4 regions of the Streptomyces sp. NPDC052114 genome follow, and region 2 is predicted to be linked to each of the others. Evidence: riboswitches for the same ligand, from Rfam matches in the RefSeq annotation. Region 2 holds a riboswitch; each other region holds the start of a gene.

Region 1 (5,084 bases), on a different contig from region 2:
CGAAGACGAGGGTGCCGTCGGTGCGGCCGAGGCCGGAGCCGCCGTGCTCCTCACGGACGTAGACGCCGCCGAGGCCGAGCGCCGCGGCCTTGCGCAGCACGTCCACGGGGAAGTGCTTGTCGCGGTCCCAGGCGACGGCGTGCGGGGCGAGGTGTTCCTCGGCGAAGTCCAGGGTGACCTCGGCGAGGGCGAGTTGGTCCTTGGTGAGGGTGCCGGTGAGCGATGTCATCGCGGTCATCCCATCGTCGGGATGGTGAAGTTCGCGCCTTCCCTGGCTCCGGCGGGCCAGCGCGAGGTGACGGTCTTGGTGCGGGTGCAGAAGCGGACGGCGTCGGGGCCGTGCTGGTTGAGGTCGCCGAAGCCGGACCGCTTCCAGCCGCCGAAGGTGTGGTACGCGACCGGGACCGGGATGGGGACGTTGACCCCGACCATGCCGGCGCCGACGCGCCGCGAGAAGTCGCGTGCGGTGTCGCCGTCCCTGGTGAAGATCGCGACGCCGTTGCCGTAGGGGTGCTCGGTGGGCAGGCGCAGCGCGCTCTCGTAGTCCGCCGCGCGGGCCACGCACAGCACCGGCCCGAAGATCTCCTCCCGGTAGATCCGCATGCGCGGCGAGACCCGGTCGAAGAGGGTGGCCCCGGCGAAGAAGCCGTTCTCGTGTCCTTCCAGGGTGAAGTCACGTCCGTCGACGACGAGTTCGGCGCCTTCGTTGACCCCGATGTCGACGTAGCGGCGGACGCGGTCGAGCGCCTCGCGGCTCACCAGCGGGCCGAAGTCGGCCTCGGGGTCGTCGGAGCGGCCGATGCGCAGGTCGGCCACGCGTTCCTTGAGGCGGGCGACGAGTGCGTCACCGGTCTCCTCCCCCACCGGGACGGCGACCGAGATGGCCATGCAGCGCTCGCCCGCGGAGCCGTACCCGGCGCCGATCAGGGCGTCCACGGCCTGGTCGAGGTCGGCGTCCGGCATAACGATCATGTGGTTCTTGGCGCCGCCGAAGCACTGGGCGCGCTTGCCCTGCGCGGCGGCGGTGGCGTAGATGTGCGCGGCGATCGGGGTGGAGCCGACGAAGCCGAGCGCCTGGACGCGCGGGTCCTCCAGGAGGGTGTCCACGGCTTCCTTGCCGCCGTTGACGACGTTCAGGACGCCGGGCGGCAGGCCCGCCTCCAGGAACAGTTCGGCGAGCCTGAGCGGTACGGACGGCGCGCGCTCGGACGGCTTGAGGACGAAGGAGTTGCCGCAGGCGAGCGCGGGCGCCAGCTGCCACAGCGGGATCATCGCGGGGAAGTTGAACGGGGTGATCCCGGCCATGACGCCGAGGGGTACGCGCAAGGAGTACACGTCGATGCCGGTGCCCGCGTTGTCGGTGAACTCGCCCTTCAGCAGATGCGGGATGCCCGCGGCGAACTCGACGACCTCCAGGCCGCGTTGCAGGTCGCCGTGGGCGTCGGCGACGGTCTTGCCGTGCTCGCCGGACAGGAGCCGGGCCAGCGAGTCCCGCTCGCCCTCGACGAGTTGGAGGAAGCGCAGCAGGACGCGGGCGCGCCGCTGCGGGTTCCACTCGCCCCACGCGCGCTGCGCCTCCTCGGCGTCGGCGATCGCCTCGGCCGTCTCCGCGCGGCCGGCCAGCGGCACCTGGGCCTGCACGGAGCCGGAGTTGGGGTCGTACACGTCGGCGTAGAGCCCCGAGGCCCCGCGCACGTGCTTGCCGGAGATGAGATGGGTCAGTTCACGGACCATGGGAGCCTGCTCTCGTCAGGTGGGATCCGGGGATGGCACGGCAGACCGCCGACAGCGCCCGTCGGGGGGCGTGGCCGGGGCAGCCGTGGGACGCGAAGGCCTAGGGGCCGTCGGGGAGTTGAGCGCGGGCGGGGACCGCCGCGCGCTCCGCCGGATCACCTGGGTCGTGGGTACGGACCGGTGCCATGCGTGTCTGCTCCATCCTCGTGGACAACACGGAACACCCCGCGGCCGGTATCCTGACTCCCGGATCAACGCGCGTTCTCCCGCCTTCCCGACGGGACTTGTCCGTCAGTGGCGTATCGCTCGGCGAGAACGCACTCCCCGGTCACAGTGGCGGGACCGCGCCGGATTCACACCGGCTTCCCTGCACCGCGGGCTCTGCTCACGAACATATAGTTGGACGTCCTAGTAAGTCCACCCCACCCTCCCCGGCACCGGGTCGACATCCGCGGGCCACCTGCGTGACCTTCGGCGGGTATACGCTGACCACTGCAGCTGGTTCGCCCTGCCCGCCAGGCAGGCGCGTCGCAAGAGGGAACCCGGTGGGAATCCGGGACTGCCCCGCAGCGGTGAGCGGGAACGACCGCCGTCACACGCACTGGGACCGGAGAGCCGGTCCTGGGAAGCGACGGCCAGTAGGTGTCCGCGCCTTCTCACGAAGGCGGTGGACGGGCCCGCGAGTCCGAAGACCTGCCCGTTGCCCGTGCGCGACCGATCGCGCACGGAGATCTCGGTGACCTCGAGGGCGGGTCGGCGTACACATCAGGCGGACGACCGCGCGCACGGCGCCGGTCCGCTCCTCCCGATGCGTCACACCCTTCGCGCCCCCGTCGCCGCCGGGATCGGCACCGACACGCTCGCGAAGGAGAGTTCCGTGACATCCAAGTCCGCAGCCGCGGCAGTGCACGCCACCGTGTACGGCTACCCCCGCCAGGGCCAGAACCGCGAACTGAAGAAGGCCGTCGAGGGCTACTGGAAGGGCCGGGTCACCGCCCAGGAGCTGCGGGAGACCGCCGCGACGCTGCGCCGGACCGCCTGGCGCCACCTCGCCGACGCCGGCCTCCACGAGGTGCCGACCGGCGACTTCTCGTACTACGACCACGTCCTGGACACCAGCGTGATGGTCGGCGCCGTCCCCGCCCGGCACCGCGACGCCGTCACCGCCGACGCCCTGGACGGGTACTTCGCGATGGCCCGCGGCACCCAGGACGTGGCGCCGCTGGAGATGACCAAGTGGTTCGACACGAACTACCACTATCTGGTGCCCGAGCTGGGTCCCGACACCGTCTTCACCGCAGACTCCGGCAAGCAGGTCGACGAGCTCAGGGAAGCGCTCGCGCAGGGGCACACCGCGCGCCCGGTCCTGGTCGGCCCGGTCACGTATCTGCTGCTCGCCAAGCCCGCGCCCGGCGTGGCCCCGGACTTCGAGCCGCTGACGCTCCTGGACCGGCTGCTCCCCGTGTACGCGGAGGTGCTCGCCGACCTGCGGGCCGCGGGCGCCGACTGGGTCCAGCTCGACGAACCCGCGCTGGTCCAGGACCGCACCCCGGCCGAGCTGAACGCGGCCACGCGCGCCTACCGCGACCTCGGCGCCCTCACCGACCGGCCCAGGCTGCTCGTCGCCTCCTACTTCGGCAGGCTCGGCAAGGCGCTGCCCGTGCTCGCCAAGGCGCCGGTCGAGGGGCTCGCCCTCGACTTCACCGAGTCGGCCGCGGGCCAGCTCGACGACCTCGCGGCCGTCGGCGGACTGCCCGGCAAGCGGCTGGTCGCGGGCGTGGTCAACGGCCGCAACATCTGGCTCAACGACCTGGAGAAGTCGCTCGCCACGCTGGGCACCCTCCTCGGGCTCGCCGACCGGGTCGACGTCTCCGCGTCCTGCTCGCTGCTGCACGTCCCGCTGGACGCGACCGCCGAGCGCGACATCGACCCGCAGATCGCCCGCTGGCTGGCCTTCGCCCGGCAGAAGACCACCGAGATCGCCGTCCTGGCGCGCGGCCTGGCCCAGGGACCCGGCGCCATCACCGCCGAACTGGCCGCCAACCGGGCCGACCTGGCCTCCCGGGCCGGCTCGGCGCTCACCCACGATCCGGCGGTACGCGCCCGCGTCGCGGGCGTCACCGAGGCCGACGCCCGCCGCGCGCACGCCTACCCGGAGCGCGCGCCCGCCCAGCGGGGCCGCCTCGGCCTGCCGCAGCTGCCGACGACCACCATCGGCTCCTTCCCGCAGACGACCGAACTGCGTACCGCGCGCGCCGACCTGCGCGCCGGACGGGTGGACACCGACGGCTATGAGGAGCGCATCAGGGCCGAGATCCAGGAGGTGATCGCCTTCCAGGAGAAGGCGGGCCTGGACGTCCTGGTGCACGGCGAGGCCGAACGCAACGACATGGTCCAGTACTTCGCCGAGCAGCTCACCGGATATCTGGCCACGCAGCACGGCTGGGTCCAGTCGTACGGCACGCGCTATGTGCGCCCGCCGGTGCTCGCGGGCGACATCTCGCGGCCCGAGCCGATGACGGTGCGCTGGACGTCCTACGCCCAGTCCCTCACCGCCCGTCCGGTCAAGGGCATGCTCACGGGTCCCGTCACGATGCTCGCCTGGTCCTTCGTCCGCGACGACCAGCCGCTCGGCGACACCGCGCGCCAGGTCGCCCTCGCGCTGCGCGACGAGGTGAACGACCTGGAGGCGGCGGGCACTTCGGTGATCCAGGTCGACGAGCCCGCGCTGCGCGAGACGCTGCCGCTGCGCGCCGCCGACCAGGCCGCGTACCTCGCCTGGGCTACGGAGTCGTTCCGCCTCTCCACGAGCGGCGTACGTCCGGACACCCAGATCCACACCCACATGTGCTACGCCGAGTTCGGCGACATCCTGCGCGCCATCGACGAACTCGACGCCGACGTCATCAGTCTGGAGGCGGCCCGCTCGCACATGCAGGTCGCGGACGAGCTGGCCACGGGCGGCTATCCCCGCGAGGTCGGGCCCGGCGTCTACGACATCCACTCGCCGCGCGTGCCCAGCACGGCGGAGTCGGCGGCCCTGCTGCGCAAGGGACTTGAAGCCATTCCCGCCGACCGGCTGTGGGTGAACCCGGACTGCGGTCTCAAGACGCGCGGCTGGCCGGAGACCAAGGCATCGCTGGCGAGCCTGGTCGCCGCGGCCCGTGAGGTGCGGGCGGAGCTGCCCGAGCGCACCGCCTGACCCCGATCCCCTTGCCGGGGCGGCCACTTGAGGGGGTCGCCGCTCCGGCAAGGGCACCAGCGGTGCCCGGAACGTGCGCCGTCGTGCCGCGTCCCGTCAGGCGAACGACGGCAGCAGCGCGTCCACCACCGTGTCGACCGGCGGCAGG
Region 2 (5,084 bases):
CTTCGTCCTCGGCATGGACAAGACCGTGGCGATCAACTTCCAGCTGCTCGGCGGCATCTGGATCCTCCAGACGATGCCCGCGCTGGTCGGCGGCCTGTTCACCCGGTGGTTCCACCGCTGGGCGCTGCTCGCCGGCTGGGCGGTCGGCATGGTCTACGGCACGCTGGCCGCGTACGGCGTCGCCTCGCCGACGCAGAAGCACTTCGGCGGCTCCTCCGACACGATCCCGGGCATCGGCGAGATCGGCTACATCGGCCTCACCGCGTTCGTCCTGAACGTCGTCGTGACGGTGGTCCTCACCTTCGTCCTGAAGGCGCTGAAGGCCCCCGAGGGCGTCGACGAGACCTCGCCCGAGGACTACACCGCGGACGCCGGCGACAAGGGCGTCTCGGTCGAGCTCCCCAAGGTGGGGGCGGGCTCCGGGCACTGACCCCGCGCTCCGCGCACGGCGCGGCACGCACGCCACGAAGGGCCGCCGGGACTCCCCCGGCGGCCCTTCGCCACGCCCGGCCCCTGTTGCAGACTTCGCCCCATGGACATCACGATCAGGCGGGCCCTGCCCGCGGAGTACGAGGCGCTCGGCGCCCTCACCGCCCACGCCTACCTCGACGGCGGACACCTGGACTTCGGGGCCGAGGACCCCTACCTCGACGTGCTGCGCGACGTGGCCGCGCGGGCCGCCCGGGCCGAGGTCCTGGTGGCCGTGGCCGACGACGAGCTGCTCGGCGGCGTCACCTTCGTCCCGTCCGGCGGGGCGATGGCCGAGGTGTCCCGGGCGGACGAGTCGGAGATCCGGATGCTGGCCGTCGCCGGCGCGGTGCGCGGCCGGGGCGCCGGGGAGGCACTGATGCGGGAGTGCATACGGCGCTCCAGGGACGCGGGCCGCACCGCCCTGGTCCTGTCCACCCAGGCCTCGATGCACGCCGCCCACCGGCTCTACGAGCGCCTGGGCTTCGTGCGGACGCCCGAGCGGGACTGGCAGCCGATCGACGACGTGTCGCTGCTCACCTACGAGTTGAGGCTCTAGAACCCGGCCCCAGGGGCCGCGGCGCCCCCGTCCCGGGCGCGGCGGCGCCCCGCCCCCGGAACAGTACGGCCTTCACGCACCTGACCGACCGACACAAGATGTGGGCCTGCTTCAAGAACCCGGCACAAGATGTATGCTCGTGCTCGCTGTCGTCGCAGGGGAATCCGGTGCAAGTCCGGAACTGTCCCGCAACGGTGTATGTGTACGTCTTTGTCGTACGCGCAAGTCCGAGGACCTGCCGACAGTGCACCCGAGCCGTCCGGCCCGGGTGCCGACCGTCCGGGCCTCGTGGAATGGGCCGGTGGACGCGACGCCGCCCTGCCCGGGCGCGCCCGTGTGTGCCGTTCCCCTCCCCCAGGCCCAGAGCCGAGCGAGGGAGAGCTCCACGTGACCATCGCGCCTGCCGAACCCGCGTCAGCGCCGACGACGCCGACCGCCGAGGGTACCGACGGGCCAGGGACCGCGCTGCTGCGCACCCTGACCGACCTCACCGCCGACCTCCCCGACGCCGACCCCGGCCGGGTCGCCGCCGCCGCCCTGCGCGGCCGGTCGGCGCGCGCCGACGAGGCCGAGCTGCGGGAGCTGGCGACCGAGGCGGCCGCGGGGCTCATCTCCGAGGACCCGGCGTACTCGAAGCTCGCGGCCCGGCTCCTGTCGATCGGCATCCGCGAGGAGGCGGCCACGCAGGGCGTGCGCTCCTTCACCGACGCCATCGCGGTCGGCCACCGCGAGGGCCTGATCGCCGACCGCACCGCGTCGTTCGTGACCGCCCACGCGGCCCGTCTCGACGCCCTCGTGGACACCGCCCTCGCGGACGGCGCCGACTTCCGCTTCGGCTACTTCGGCCTGCGCACCCTGCACAGCCGCTATCTGCTGCGCCACCCCATCACCCGGCAGGTCGTCGAGACCCCGCAGCACTTCATGCTGCGCGTGGCGAGCGGTCTGGCGGAGGACGAGAGCGCCCGCGCCGTCGACGAGGTCGCCGCGCTGTACGGCCTGATGAGCCGCCTGGACTACCTGCCGTCCTCGCCGACGCTCTTCAACTCCGGCACCCGGCACCCGCAGATGTCCTCCTGCTACCTCCTCGACTCCCCGCTGGACGAGCTGGACTCCATCTACGACCGCTACCACCAGGTGGCCCGGCTCTCCAAGCACGCGGGCGGCATCGGCCTCTCGTACTCCCGCATCCGCTCGCGCGGTTCGCTGATCCGCGGCACGAACGGGCACTCCAACGGCATCGTGCCGTTCCTCAAGACCCTGGACGCCTCGGTCGCCGCCGTGAACCAGGGCGGGCGCCGCAAGGGCGCGGCCGCGGTCTACCTGGAGACCTGGCACTCCGACATCGAGGAGTTCCTGGAGCTGCGCGACAACACCGGTGAGGACGCGCGCCGCACGCACAACCTCAACCTCGCGCACTGGATCCCCGACGAGTTCATGCGCCGGGTCGCCGCCGACCAGGACTGGTCGCTGTTCTCGCCGTCCGACGTGCCCGAGCTGGTCGACCTGTGGGGCGAGGAGTTCGACGCCGCCTACCGCACGGCGGAGGCAGCCGGGCTCGCCAGGAAGACCATGCCGGCCCGCGACCTGTACGGCCGCATGATGCGCACCCTGGCGCAGACCGGCAACGGCTGGATGACCTTCAAGGACGCCGCCAACCGCACCGCCAACCAGACCGCGGAGCCCGGCCACACCGTCCACTCCTCCAACCTCTGCACGGAGATCCTGGAGGTGACGGACGACGGGGAGACGGCCGTCTGCAACCTCGGCTCGGTCAACCTCGGCGCGTTCGTGGAGAACGGCGACCTGGCCTGGGACCGGCTCGACGAGACCGTGCGCACCGCGGTGACCTTCCTCGACCGCGTCGTCGACATCAACTTCTATCCGACCGAGCAGGCCGGGCGCTCGAACGCCAAGTGGCGTCCGGTGGGCCTGGGCGCCATGGGTCTCCAGGACGTCTTCTTCCAGCTGAAGCTGCCCTTCGACTCGCCCGAGGCGCGCGCCCTGTCCACGCGCATCGCCGAGCGCATCATGCTCGCGGCGTACGAGGCGTCCGCGGACCTCGCCGAGCGCAACGGCCCGCTGCCCGCCTGGGAGAAGACCCGCACCGCGCGCGGTGTCCTGCACCCCGACCACTACGGCGTCGAGCTCACCTGGCCGGAGCGCTGGGCGGCCCTGCGGGAGCGCATCGCCACGACCGGCATGCGCAACTCGCTGCTCCTCGCCATCGCGCCGACCGCGACCATCGCCTCCATCGCCGGTGTCTACGAGTGCATCGAGCCGCAGGTCTCCAACCTCTTCAAGCGCGAGACGCTGTCGGGTGAGTTCCTGCAGGTCAACTCCTACCTGGTGGAGGAGCTGAAGCGGCTGGGCGTCTGGGACGCGCAGACCCGCGAGGCGCTGCGCGAGTCCAACGGCTCGGTGCAGGGCTTCGACTGGGTGCCGCAGGAGGTCCGCGCGCTGTACCGCACGGCGTGGGAGATCCCGCAGCGCGGCCTGATCGACATGGCCGCCGCGCGCACGCCGTTCCTGGACCAGGCGCAGTCCCTGAACCTGTTCCTGGAGACGCCGACCATCGGCAAGCTCTCCTCGATGTACGCGTACGCCTGGCAGCAGGGCCTGAAGACCACGTACTACCTGCGCTCGCGCCCCGCGACGCGCATCGCCCGCGCGGCCGGCGGGACGAGCGCCGCCGCCACCGCGCCCGTCCCCGTGCAGGCGACCCCCGAAGAGGCCGTCGCCTGCTCCCTGGAAAACCCCGAGTCCTGCGAGGCCTGCCAGTAATGAGCACCACCAGCAACGAGAAGACCGCGTCTTCCGAGAAGAACCTGCTCGACCCGGGCTTCGAGCTGACTCTGCGTCCCATGCGCTACCCGGACTTCTACGAGCGCTACCGGGACGCCATCAAGAACACCTGGACCGTCGAGGAGGTCGACCTCCACTCGGACGTCGCCGACCTCGCGAAGCTCTCGCCGGGCGAGCAGCACATGATCGGCCGGCTGGTCGCGTTCTTCGCGACGGGCGACTCGATCGTGGCGAACAACCTCGTGCTGACGCTGTACAAGCACATCAACTCCCCCGAGGCGCGGCTGTACCTGAGCCGTCAGCTCTTCGAGGAGGCCGTGCACGTCCAGTTCTATCTGACGCTGCTCGACACCTATCTGCCCGACCCCGAGGACCGCGCGGCCGCCTTCGCCGCCGTGGAGAACATCCCCTCCATCCGCGAGAAGGCGCAGTTCTGCTTCAAGTGGATGGACCACGTCGAGGAGATCGACCAGCTTCAGACGCAGGCCGACCGCCGTCGCTTCCTGCTGAACCTGATCTGCTTCGCGGCCTGCATCGAGGGCCTGTTCTTCTACGGTGCCTTCGCGTACGTCTACTGGTTCCGCTCGCGCGGTCTGCTGCACGGCCTGGCGACCGGCACCAACTGGGTGTTCCGCGACGAGACGATGCACATGAACTTCGCCTTCGAGGTCGTGGACACCGTCCGCAAGGAGGAGCCGGAGCTCTTCGACGACGCGCTCCGGGTCCAGGTCACGGACATGATCAAGGAGGCCGTGGAGGCGGAGCTGCAGTTCGGCCGCGACCTGTGCGGCGAGGGCCTGCCCGGCATGAACACCGAGTCGATGCGTGAGTACCTCCAGTGCGTCGCCGACCAGCGCCTCCAGCGCCTGGGCTTCGCGCCGGTCTACGGCTCGTCGAACCCGTTCTCCTTCATGGAGCTCCAGGGCGTGCAGGAGCTGACCAACTTCTTCGAGCGCCGGCCCTCCGCGTACCAGGTCGCGGTCGAGGGTTCGGTCTCCTTCGACGACGAGTTCTAGCCGTCGCCGACGCGCCACGGCTCTGGCGCGAACTGGTCCCGGTGTGCCCGCCCCGTGGTACGGGGGTGGGGCGGGCACACCCTCCGCTCAGCGCGGTTCGGCCCGCAGGACGAGCCGCTTGGGGTGGAGCGTGATGCCGATCCGGGTGTCCGTGTCGGTCTCCGCCACCTTCTCCAGGCGCCACTTCGGGGCCACCGTCCCGAGGATCAGGGCGAGTTCGGCCAGGCTGAAGTGGTCGC
Region 3 (5,084 bases), on a different contig from region 2:
GCCCGCTAGCCGATCTGCTCCGGGGTGACCGTCAGCCAGCGCTTGTCGGCGGTCACCTTCTGGCCCAGCTCGCGCTGCCGCTCGGCGTTCTTCTTCTTCATCCCGTCGAGCTGCTTCATGTACGAGTCCTTGCGGTTGACCCAGACGCGTACACCGCCGTGCTCCACGTCGGCCGAGTGGAACAGCATCGGGCCGTCGCTGACCGGGGTGTCACCGGCCGCGAGGATCGGCTTCTTCCACTCGTCGATGTAGGTGTTGATCGCCGCGGGCTTGCCCTCGTACCAGGTCAGCGGCGCCCACAGGTTCGGCGTCAGCTCGCGCCCGGCGAGCTTCTCGCGGTCCTTCTCGCCGAAGCGGCCCTCGGCGATCTCCTTGCGGGAGCTGGTCACCTCACCGGTCCTGCGGTCCTTCAGCTGCATGGAGACGCCGATGACGTTCTCGGGCTTCACGCCGTAGCCGTACTTCGGATCGGCGAGCACCATGCGCACCAGGTCCTCGCTGGCCGCGCTGACCACGTACACCTCGATGCCGTGCGCCTGCAGCGTCTTGTAGAGCTGCTGCATGCCGCGCGAGAACTCCGGCGCCTTCACCTCGGTCTTGGTGAGCTTCCCGTCCTCGTAGTACTCGGCCGGGATCGGCTTCTTGTACGCGAGGAGCTCGTCGACGTACCCCTTGAGCTCCTTCAGCGTGAAGCCGGAGAAGATCTGCGCGGCCCACGGGTAGCAGACCTGGTCGTCGATCTCGCACAGCCGGTTGTAGTAGCTGTACAGGCTCTCCTTGTGCGTGGCCGTGTCCTTGAACGGGATCGTCTTCAGGGACGGGTCCATCGTCTTGCGGGTCAGGACGCCCTTCATCTCCAGGAAGGGCAGCAGCGACTCCTCCAGGTCGTTGCGGTACGTCGTGTTGTCCGCGTCGAAGACGGCGTACGCGCCCTTGTGGTCGTTCTTCGCGATGACCTTGCCGAGCTTCTTCGCGACGGGCTTCGGCCAGTGCGACAGCTCACGGGCGGTGGCCGCCGAGGTGTCGGCGGCGCTCGCCTCGCCGGTCGGCCACAGCGCGCCGCCCGCGAGGACCGCGCCGGCCAGCGCGCCCGTCGCGCCGATGACGGCCAGCTTGCTCTTTGCCCGTACTGCCATGTCTCTACGTCCCTGCCGTTCCTGGAAGCGATGCGCGGCCCCGTCCGGAGCGGCGCGCCATGCTATGAGGCGGCGCGGTCATTTCCCATGATCGAAGTCACCGTGCACAGGGGGCATGGGGCAGGTGAACAGGGGTAGTCGTGGGGGACGCCGGGACGGCTCCCGGCCGAAGCCGGGGTGGCCCCTGGCCGACGCCGGGCGGCTGCCGTCGGGGTGCCGCCGGGCCGCCCGGAGCCCCGCGCGTCCGGAGAGCCGCGCCCGCCCGGGAGGCCTCGCGCATACTGGGAGCCATGGGCAGCCAGGAGTTCGTCCGGGCCGTTCCCCGGCTCGACGGCATGGTCGTCTCCGCGGTCGGCTACCGCACCACGGGGATGCGGCCCACCCTGCACCGGGGCCTGCCCTCGCCGTATCTGACCGTGATCTTCTCGCTGGACGGGCCCATCGCCACCGGTGCCACCCCCGGCCAGGCCACCGGCGCGGACGCGGTGCGCACCGACATCGTCCTGGGCGGCCTGCACCAGAGCCCCGCCTACGTCGCCCAGCCCGAGCACGAGGCCGGCATCCAGCTCGCCGTGCACCCCCTGGCGGCCCGCGCGCTCCTCGGCCTGCCCGCCGCCGAGCTGGCGGGGCAGCTCGTCACCGCCGGTACGGACGTCCTCGGCGACCGCGCCGCCGAGATCCGCGAGCGGCTCTGCGCGCTGGAGCGCTGGGCGGACCGCTTCGCCCTCCTCGCCGCGTATCTGCGCCACCGCGCCGCCGCCGACCGGGCCGCCGCACCCGTGCGCCCCGAGGTCGCCGAGGCCTGGGCCTGGCTGGCCAGGCACCGCGGCGCGGGCACCCTGGACGGCCTGGCCCGGCACGTCGCGCTGAGCGAGCGCCGGCTGACCGCGCTCTTCCGCGCCGAGACCGGGCTCGGCCCCAAGCAGGCGGCCCGCCTGATGCGCTTCCAGCACGCCAAGGCCGCCGTGGTCCGCGCCGCCGCGGCGGACACCCCGCGCGACCTCGCCCGGATCGCGGCCGACTCCGGGTACTACGACCACTCCCATCTCGTACGCGACTTCCAGCAGTACACGGGCGCGAGCCCCACCCGCTGGCTGGCCGAGGAGTGCCGGAATATCCAAGCCGGGGCGCACGGCACGGACGAAGACTGAGAGCCATGAACACCACACCCGACACCACGCACGGAACCACCCACGACGCCACGGCCGACACCACGTCCGACGCCACGGCCGGCCGACGGCTGCACACGCCGGCCCCCGCGATCTGGCCCGGCGTCCAGGCGCGCGACGCCCTCGCCCTGATCGACTTCCTCGTCGGCACCGTCGGCTTCCTGCGCACCGCCGTCTACGAGGACGGCGGCCGCGTCGCCCACGCCCAGCTCGACTGGCCCGAGGGCGGCGGCATCATGCTCGGCTCGTACGACCCGGCCACGGCCTCCGGCACCTGCGGAACGCCGGGCACCACCGGGGCGTACATCGTCACCGACGAGGTCGACGCCCTGTACGCCCGGCTCGTCGCGGCGGGCGTCGAGATCACGGGCGAGATCGAGGACAAGCCGTACGGAAGCCGTGAGTTCGCCATCGCCGATCCGGAGGGAAACCGCTGGTCGTTCGGCACCTACCGCGGCGAGCCGAGGCCCCTTCCGGCCGCCTGAGGCCGCGCAGGCCCCCGACCGGCAGCGTGATAACTTGCGCAAGCCAGTCAAACCCACACCTGGGCCAGGGAATCCGGTGGAAGTCCGGAACTGACGCGCAGCGGTGAGGGGGACGGGCGGGGCCACGGCCACTGGGCGTCCTCGGACGCCCGGGAAGGCGCCCCGTCCGGCCGATCCCGAGTCCGAAGACCTGCTGGCGCCTCCGCTCGCGCACCGGGCGACGGGGGTCGTGACGCAGGCCAGGCTCCGCGTATGAGCCGTGAGACTCAAGGGATCGTGTGTCCTCCACAGCCCGTACCCGTACCCGTATACGTACCCGTGTACGTCTGTCCGCCCTGCTGTGCGCGGGGGCGTTCGCGCTGACCGCGTGCGGCGGCTCCACGGACGGCTCCTCGTCGAAGTCCGCGGGCGACCGCGCCGACGGCTACCCCGTCACGGTCACCTCCTGCGGAAAGAAGGCCGAGGTCAAGGCGCCGCCGCAGCGGGCCGTCTCCCTCGACCAGGGGTCCACGGAGATCCTGCTCTCCCTCGGTCTCGCCGACCGCATGGTGGGCACCGGCACCTGGACCGACCCCGTCCTGAAGAACCTGGCGAAGGACAACGCGAAGGTGGAGCGGCTCTCCGACCGCTACCCGGCGCTGGAGAAGGTCCTCTCCAAGGAGCCCGACTTCGTCAGCGCGTCCTTCCTCTACACGGTCGGCAAGGGCGGCGTCGCCGACCGCGCCAAGTTCACCGAACTCGGCGTGCCCGTCTACGTCTCGCCCACCGACTGCGCGGGCAAGGACAACGACGGCGGCGGCGACGGCAAGCGCGTGAAGACCCTCACCATGGACACGGTCTACGGCGAGGTGCGCGACCTGGCGAAGGTGTTCGGCGTCGAGAGGCGCGGCGAGCGGCTGATCGCCGACATGAAGGGCCGGATCACCAGGGCCACCAAGGACATCGACGCCTCCGACGCGAGGCTCCTGTACTGGTTCGCCAACTCCGACGCCCCGTACATGGCGGGCTGCTGCGGCGCCCCCGGCATCATCACCCGCGAGCTCGGCGCGAAGAACGTCTTCGACGACACCCGTGACGAGTGGCCCCAGATCAACTGGGAGACCGTCGCCGACCGCGACCCCGACGTCCTCGTCATCGGCGACCTCACGCGCAAGTCGCAGTCGGCGGAGAGCGCCGCCGCGAAGATCAAGTTCCTGGAGACCAACCCGGCGACCAAGAACCTGACCGCGGTGAAGAAGAAGCGGTACGTCCTGCTCAGCGGCCAGGCCATGAACCCCACGGTCCGCACGGTGGACGGCATCGAACAAGTGGCGGCGGGCCTGAAGAAGTTCGGCCTCACCAAGTGACGGAGCGCGTCCGCGAGCCTGCGGGGAAGACCGGCCGCGAGGCCGTCGCGGGGCCCCTCGGCGAGCCTGCCGGGGAGGCCGTCCCCGGGACCGCCCCGGCGATGGACGACGCCCCGGCGGCGGTCGGCCCGGCGGTGGTCGGCCCGCGTGGGGCGTTCGTGCGGCAGGTGTCGTGCTGGGCCGCAGGCGGCCTCGCGCTCGTGCTGTCCATCGCCGTCGCCGTCACCATCGGGCCCGCGGACATCTCCGTCCCCGACGTCTGGTCGGCCGTCGCCGCCCACCTCGGCTGGGGCGAGGCCCGGCTCACGCCGATCCGGGACGGCATCGTCTGGAACCTGCGGATGCCCCGCACCCTGCTCGCCGCCGTCTGCGGCGCCGGGCTCGCGGTCTGCGGGGCGGTCATGCAGTCCCTGCTGCGCAATCCGCTCGCCGACCCGTTCGTGCTCGGGGTCTCCTCGGGGGCGTCCACCGGCGCGGTCGCGGTCGTCGTCCTCGGCGTCGGCGGGGGAGTGGTGTCGGTCTCCGCGGGCGCCTTCGTCGGCGCGCTCTTCTCCTTCGCCCTGGTGCTGCTCCTGAGCCACACCCTGGGCGGCACCACCGACCGGGTCGTCCTCTCCGGCGTCGCGGCCATGCAGCTCTTCTCCGCGCTGACCTCGTTCGTCATCCTCACCGCGGGCGACGCGGAGACCACCCGCGGCGTGCTGTTCTGGCTGCTCGGCTCGCTCAGCGGGGTCGGCTGGACGGACGTGTGGCTGTGCGGCGCGGTCCTCGCCGCGGCGCTGGTGATCTGTCTGTCCCACGCCCGCACGCTCGACGCGTTCGCCTTCGGCCCGGAGGCGGCGGCGACCCTGGGCGTCCGCGTGGCCCGCACCCGGCTCGTGCTGCTCTGCGCGACGGCGCTCCTGACCGCGGCCCTGGTCAGCTCGGCGGGCGCCATCGGCTTCGTCG
Region 4 (5,084 bases), on a different contig from region 2:
GGGTGGCCGAGCGCGACGAGGAGGGCTGGCAGCCGCTCAGCACGCTCAGGCCCACCCCGCACGAGGCCCGGCGGACGCTGTACAGCGCGATGACCGAGACCTGGCCGCTGCTGTACGAGTTCGACGCCGCCCGCAAGGCCGCGTACGCGCGCGCCGCGGACCGCTTCAAGGCCGCGGGGCGCGCCAACGAAGTACGCGTGGGCAAGCGCCTGTTCCGTATCTGCCGCATCCAGCGCCTGGTCCGCCTGGGCCCCGACGGTCCGGAGCCGCCCCGCCCCAGTGACCAGGACACATACGGCCCGACGAAGATGCACCCGACCATGGACGAGGACGGCACCATTCACCAGTGAGGCCGATCCGTCCGGCCCCGCGCGGTCAGCTCAGGCGAGCTGATAGGCGCGGAGCCCGGTGAGGAGCAGGTGACAGTCCTTGAGCGAGCCCGAACTGTCGCCCAGGGAACGGTAGATGCCCCACTTGGGCCGGACCCGGTCGGCGAGGAAGGTGTCGACCCCGGACTTCGACTCGTCGATCACCGTGCTGCCGCCGCTCTTGAGGATCCAGCGTACGGAGCCCGACGACGCGTCACCGATCGTGATCCGGAAATCGACGTCGGTCCACTTGTCGTGCAGCGGCGACAGCGCGGTGCGGCCGACGAGCGTGTCCGAGCCGAACACCTTCAGCTCGATGGTCTGCACCCCGTCCACCCGCCGCAGCGACTGCACGACGATCGGTGACGTGCCCTGGCCCGGCTGCTTCATCTGCATGATGTGCGTGAACGTGCTGGTCGCCCGCAGGGACTGAGGGATGTACATGGAGTACGTCAGCCGCCAGGTCTGGCCCGGCAGCCAGCGCAGGAAGGAGTCGCCGTCGCGGCACCCGGTGACCTCCTGCCGCTGCCGGTCGCCCGCGGTGTCCCGGTCCACCGTGTGCATCGTGAAGCGCCAGTTGTCACCGTCGGTGCGGATGTGCGGCTTCGCCGCGGGATGGGAGTTCGCACGGTCGTCCTCGACGGTCTCCCAGGCCCGCATGCCGTCGCCGCGGGCGGTCGGCGACCAGCGCAGCCGCCATTCGGCGGCGGGCGCGGCGGGTGCGGTGATGCCGGAGAGGGCCGAGGCGGTCCCGGGAAGCGCGGCCGCCGCCGCGCCGCCGAGCGCCGCGCCCAGAAGTCCTCTGCGGGACGCGCCCCTTTGCTGCGTACCGCCCTGGAATCCACTCATCTCCCGCTGCCTCCTCATGGCTGGCTGGTCCTTCATGACGCGTGCCGCCGCTCACGCTCGTGTGTTCACGTGAATGAACGGTGTTCGCAAGTGTGGTACAGAGTCCCGTCATGACCGTGCATCGTCAATGGGGCGGAGCGAGGTGTGGTGGGGCGGGTGGGGCGGTATCGAGTCAATTCCGTTGCGGTGCGGGCACGGTGGCGCACGATGCGGACAGTGCGGCGTCGTACGTGAGGGACACTTCAGGATCAATCCCCGAATCGCCGTACCCTCAGGAGGTCCCATGACCGATCGCACGGAATCGATCGAATCGATGGAGCAGCTGGCCGCGGGCTGGCGCACCCTGGTGCTCGACCGCGACGCGGACGCGGACGTGCGGGACCTGCCGGGCATCGCCGTGCGCTGGGCCGACTGCCGGTTCGCCTTCTGGAACTGCCTCACGCTGACCGATGTCGACGCGGGCCCGGAACTCGTCGAGGAGCGCCTGCGCCGGGCCGCGGACATCATGCGCGCGAAGCGGCACCCCGGATTCCTCTGGCTCTTCGAGGGCCTCCTCGGCGACGAGGCGCGGGAGCAGTTGGAGGCGGCGGCCGACAAGGCGGGCCTCGCGTACGCCTTTCCCGGCACCGGCATGGCAGGGGACTTCCTGCCGATCCCCGACCCGGTCCACCCCGACCTGACGTTCGAGCGGGTGACCACCGACGACCAGCTGCGGGCGTACGCGGATCTGAACTCGCGCGCCTACGGCTTCCCGCTGGAGGACGGCCGTGACGGGCTCCTCGGGTCGGCCCTGTGGAAGGAAGGCGTGCACGCCTATCTGGGTGTACGGGACGGCGTCCCCGTGACCTGTGCCGCCACCGTCGAGACGGACGGCCGCCTCTTCGTCGTGCTCGTCGCCACGGACCCGGAGTGGGAACGACGGGGCTACGGCGAGGCGGTGACCCGCAAGGCGCTCCACGAGGGTGCCCGCGCCACGGGTCTGACCCGCGCCACCCTGCACGCGACGGCGGCGGGCGCGCCGGTGTATCCGCGGATCGGCTTCCGGCCAAACTCGCCGGTGCACTTCTACACGCTGAAGAGCGACTGACGAGCCACGGAAGCGCGACTCAAGGATCACGGTGATGGACCGGGCGCCTGGAGGACCCCATGACGAGTACGCGGCCCACCAAGCAGGTGACGGCACGGTCGTCCCACGAGATTCCCGCACGCGAACCGCTCCGCCTCGCCGCGGGTGACCGCGTCGAGGCCGGCGAACGCAGCCCCGACTGGCCGGAGTTCGTCTTCGTGACCGCCGCCCACGGAACGGGCTGGGTCCCGGCCCGGCACCTCTCGGGCCCGTCCGGATCGGTGCGCGTCGAGATCCCGTACGACACGACGGAACTGCCCACGGCCGCGGGGGACACCCTGGAGGTGGTCGCCGAGGACCGTGCGAGCGGCTGGCTGTGGTGCCGGAACTCCGACGGGCGGGAAGGGTGGGTGCCGGTCAGCAGCCTGATGACCGACCGGTGAGGGGCCGCCCCCTCTTGGCCATGAACGCGACACACGGTAACGTCGTGCTGTTGTCGACGACGGTCGGCGGAAGCCGGTGGGAATCCGGCGCGGTCGCGCCACTGTGTGCGAGGGCCTTCGGGCCCTCGTGAGCCAGACCCGTGACGGTCGTCCTGTGCACCACCGAGATGGGACGCGAATTCCCAGAGGAGGCTCCGCCATGGCGCAGCACGTCGCCCCGCCGACCGCCACCACCCCTGTCGTGCCGGACAGGCTGCCGTTGAAGGTGATCGCTCCCTGGGCGGTCTTCTTCGGGATCCTGATGCTGGTCCTGTTGTACTTCGTCGGCGCCGAGCAGGGCGCCGTCTCCGTGTTCAGCGGCGCGGAGGTCCATGAGTGGGTCCACGACGCCCGCCATCTGCTCGGCTTCCCCTGCCACTGAGCCGGAGGAACGCCGCGCGCTCATGAACTCCGCCACCGTACGCAATCTGCTCGTTCGGGGCATGCTCGCCGGCCTGGGGGCCGGCGTGCTCGCCCTCGTGATCTCCTACTGGCTCGGCGAGCCGAACGTCGACGCCGCCATCGGCTTCGAGGAGGCCCACGCCGCCCACTCCCACGGCGACGAGGTCGAACTCGTCTCGCGGAGCCTGCAGTCCACGGCCGGTCTCGCCACCGGCATCCTCGTCTACGGCGTGGCCTTCGGGGGCATCGCCGCGCTCGCCTTCTGTTTCGCCCTCGGGCGGGTGGGCCGCTTCGGCCCGCGCGCCACGGCGCTGCTGCTGTCCGGATGCGCCCTTCTTGCGGTGTACGTCGTGCCGTTCCTGAAGTACCCGGCCAATCCGCCCGCCGTCGGCAACCCCGACACCATCGGCAAGCGGACGACCCTGTACTTCCTGATGATCGTGCTCAGCGTGCTCCTCGCGATCGGTGCCACCATCCTCGGCAAGCGGCTCGCGCCACGGATCGGCACCTGGTACGCGACGGTGGCGGCCGTGCTCGGCTTCGCCGTCGCGGTCGGTATCGCGTTCGCCGTCCTGCCGGTGATCAACGACGTGCCGGGGAACTTCCCGGCCGCGCTCCTGTGGCGGTTCCGGCTCTCCGCCCTCGCCACGCAGATCGTGCTGTGGGGCGGATTCGGCCTGATCTTCGGTGAGTTGGCGCAGCGTCTGCTGCGGCCGGGGTCCGCGGACGTCGCCTCCGGACAGGCGGTGTCCACCGGGCGGTGACCCGGTCGACCCCAGCGGCGAGTGAGGGCCCACGGAACCTTCCGGGGGCCCTCTCGCGTTACACCGGGACCATGGACCGGCGTCGAGCAGAGGAGCCGAGTGAGCAGACGACTTCAGCCGCGCCACATCGTTCTCGGCGGCCGTGACGCGGTCGCCCTGACTCCTGAGGAGTACGACCAACTCGTCGCGAGCCGACGGCAGATCGGCGGACAGAGCGCGAAGGTCCGCGTCCTCGCCCAGCAGGCCAAGCGGATCGAAGGCCTGCTGCGCGACCTGGAGGAGCTGACCGGGGAGTGCACCGAGGCGGCATGCGCCGCCGTCACCGAGGCCGACTGCCCGCGCTGTGCCCTCGCGGCGCTGCTGCGGCGCTTCCGTGAGGGCCGGTACTGAGCGGCGGGGCCGCGGGGGGCCGGGCGGCGCACCGAGCCGAAGGGCGCACCCGGCTCATGCCGGGGGCAGCGGTCTGCCGAGCCGTACGTTCCAGCGGCCGCTCCGGCCGCTCAGCTCCGTGACCGTCAGCGGTGCCACATCGCAGCGCCAGTACGCGGACGGGGGCGCTCCCAACGCGTGCACCACGGCGGCGCGGACGATCTCCGGCTCCACGACGGCCACCACCGGACCATCACCCGTCGCCGTCGCCGTCGCCGTGAGCCAGCGCTCCACGCGCGTGCACACGTCGACCACGGACTCCCCGCCACCGGCCCCGAAGTCGGGTTCGCCGAGCCACCGGGCCACGTTCTCCGGCTCGTCGGCGCTGACGTCGGCCAAGGTCCTGCCGCGCCACCGTCCCACGTCCGGCCCGGCCAGATCTCCCGGTGCGTCCGCCGCGGCGAGACCAAGGGCGGCGGCCGTCTCGCGGCAGCGCCGGGTGCCGGACGTGACCACCAGGGCGGGCGCCGGCAGTGACCCGGCCGCCGCCTCCGCGGCCGTACGGCCCGAGGCGTCGAGCGGTGACCCGTCGTCGAAACGGGCTTGCCTCAGCGACTCGTTCAGGGCGGGGGAGACGAGCAGGACACGGCGGGTCACGGTGCTCTCCTCGGACGGGGGCAGGGGCAGGGGCAGGGGTGTGCGGGGGCCGGGTGGTGGGTCAACGGGCGCGGCTCTCGACGGGATACGGCACGTACGTCCGCCGGTCGGGGTCGATGGCGAGCCG

Evidence for each region. A riboswitch is a leader RNA that binds a small molecule or an ion and turns the genes downstream of it on or off. The one in region 2 is predicted to bind cobalamin.
Region 1: it holds a riboswitch for cobalamin, as region 2 does, so the genes downstream of both, metE (5-methyltetrahydropteroyltriglutamate--homocysteine S-methyltransferase) here and AB0L89_RS09895 (ribonucleoside-diphosphate reductase subunit alpha) in region 2, are expected to answer to the same signal.
Region 3: it holds a riboswitch for cobalamin, as region 2 does, so the genes downstream of both, AB0L89_RS03800 (ABC transporter substrate-binding protein) here and AB0L89_RS09895 (ribonucleoside-diphosphate reductase subunit alpha) in region 2, are expected to answer to the same signal.
Region 4: it holds a riboswitch for cobalamin, as region 2 does, so the genes downstream of both, AB0L89_RS28735 (CbtB-domain containing protein) here and AB0L89_RS09895 (ribonucleoside-diphosphate reductase subunit alpha) in region 2, are expected to answer to the same signal.

Annotation. Positions count from the first base shown of each region.
Region 1 covers NZ_JBFAWC010000016.1:138,339-143,422, forward strand. Annotated here, with positions in the region: gene AB0L89_RS31060 (acyl-CoA dehydrogenase family protein) at 1-229, opposite strand, end outside; gene AB0L89_RS31065 (CoA-acylating methylmalonate-semialdehyde dehydrogenase) at 235-1,734, opposite strand; cobalamin riboswitch at 1,946-2,126, opposite strand; cobalamin riboswitch at 2,217-2,450, shown strand; gene metE (5-methyltetrahydropteroyltriglutamate--homocysteine S-methyltransferase) at 2,612-4,936, shown strand; gene AB0L89_RS31075 (helix-turn-helix domain-containing protein) at 5,033-5,084, opposite strand, start outside.
Region 2 covers NZ_JBFAWC010000003.1:672,074-677,157, forward strand. Annotated here, with positions in the region: gene mctP (monocarboxylate uptake permease MctP) at 1-430, shown strand, start outside; gene AB0L89_RS09890 (GNAT family N-acetyltransferase) at 533-1,027, shown strand; cobalamin riboswitch at 1,144-1,285, shown strand; gene AB0L89_RS09895 (ribonucleoside-diphosphate reductase subunit alpha) at 1,415-3,808, shown strand; gene AB0L89_RS09900 (ribonucleotide-diphosphate reductase subunit beta) at 3,808-4,845, shown strand; gene AB0L89_RS09905 (cytochrome P450) at 4,933-5,084, opposite strand, start outside.
Region 3 covers NZ_JBFAWC010000001.1:893,393-898,476, forward strand. Annotated here, with positions in the region: gene AB0L89_RS03780 (asparaginase) at 1-9, shown strand, start outside; gene AB0L89_RS03785 (HAD family hydrolase) at 6-1,136, opposite strand; gene AB0L89_RS03790 (helix-turn-helix domain-containing protein) at 1,427-2,287, shown strand; gene AB0L89_RS03795 (VOC family protein) at 2,293-2,790, shown strand; cobalamin riboswitch at 2,818-3,003, shown strand; gene AB0L89_RS03800 (ABC transporter substrate-binding protein) at 3,069-4,136, shown strand; gene AB0L89_RS03805 (iron chelate uptake ABC transporter family permease subunit) at 4,133-5,084, shown strand, end outside.
Region 4 covers NZ_JBFAWC010000014.1:109,814-114,897, reverse strand. Annotated here, with positions in the region: gene AB0L89_RS28755 (DUF5954 family protein) at 1-350, shown strand, start outside; gene AB0L89_RS28750 (Tat pathway signal sequence domain protein) at 381-1,217, opposite strand; gene AB0L89_RS28745 (GNAT family N-acetyltransferase) at 1,501-2,304, shown strand; gene AB0L89_RS28740 (SH3 domain-containing protein) at 2,364-2,726, shown strand; cobalamin riboswitch at 2,752-2,887, shown strand; gene AB0L89_RS28735 (CbtB-domain containing protein) at 2,926-3,147, shown strand; gene AB0L89_RS28730 (CbtA family protein) at 3,170-3,931, shown strand; gene AB0L89_RS28725 (hypothetical protein) at 4,031-4,321, shown strand; gene AB0L89_RS28720 (histidine phosphatase family protein) at 4,376-4,957, opposite strand; gene AB0L89_RS28715 (short-chain fatty acyl-CoA regulator family protein) at 5,019-5,084, opposite strand, start outside.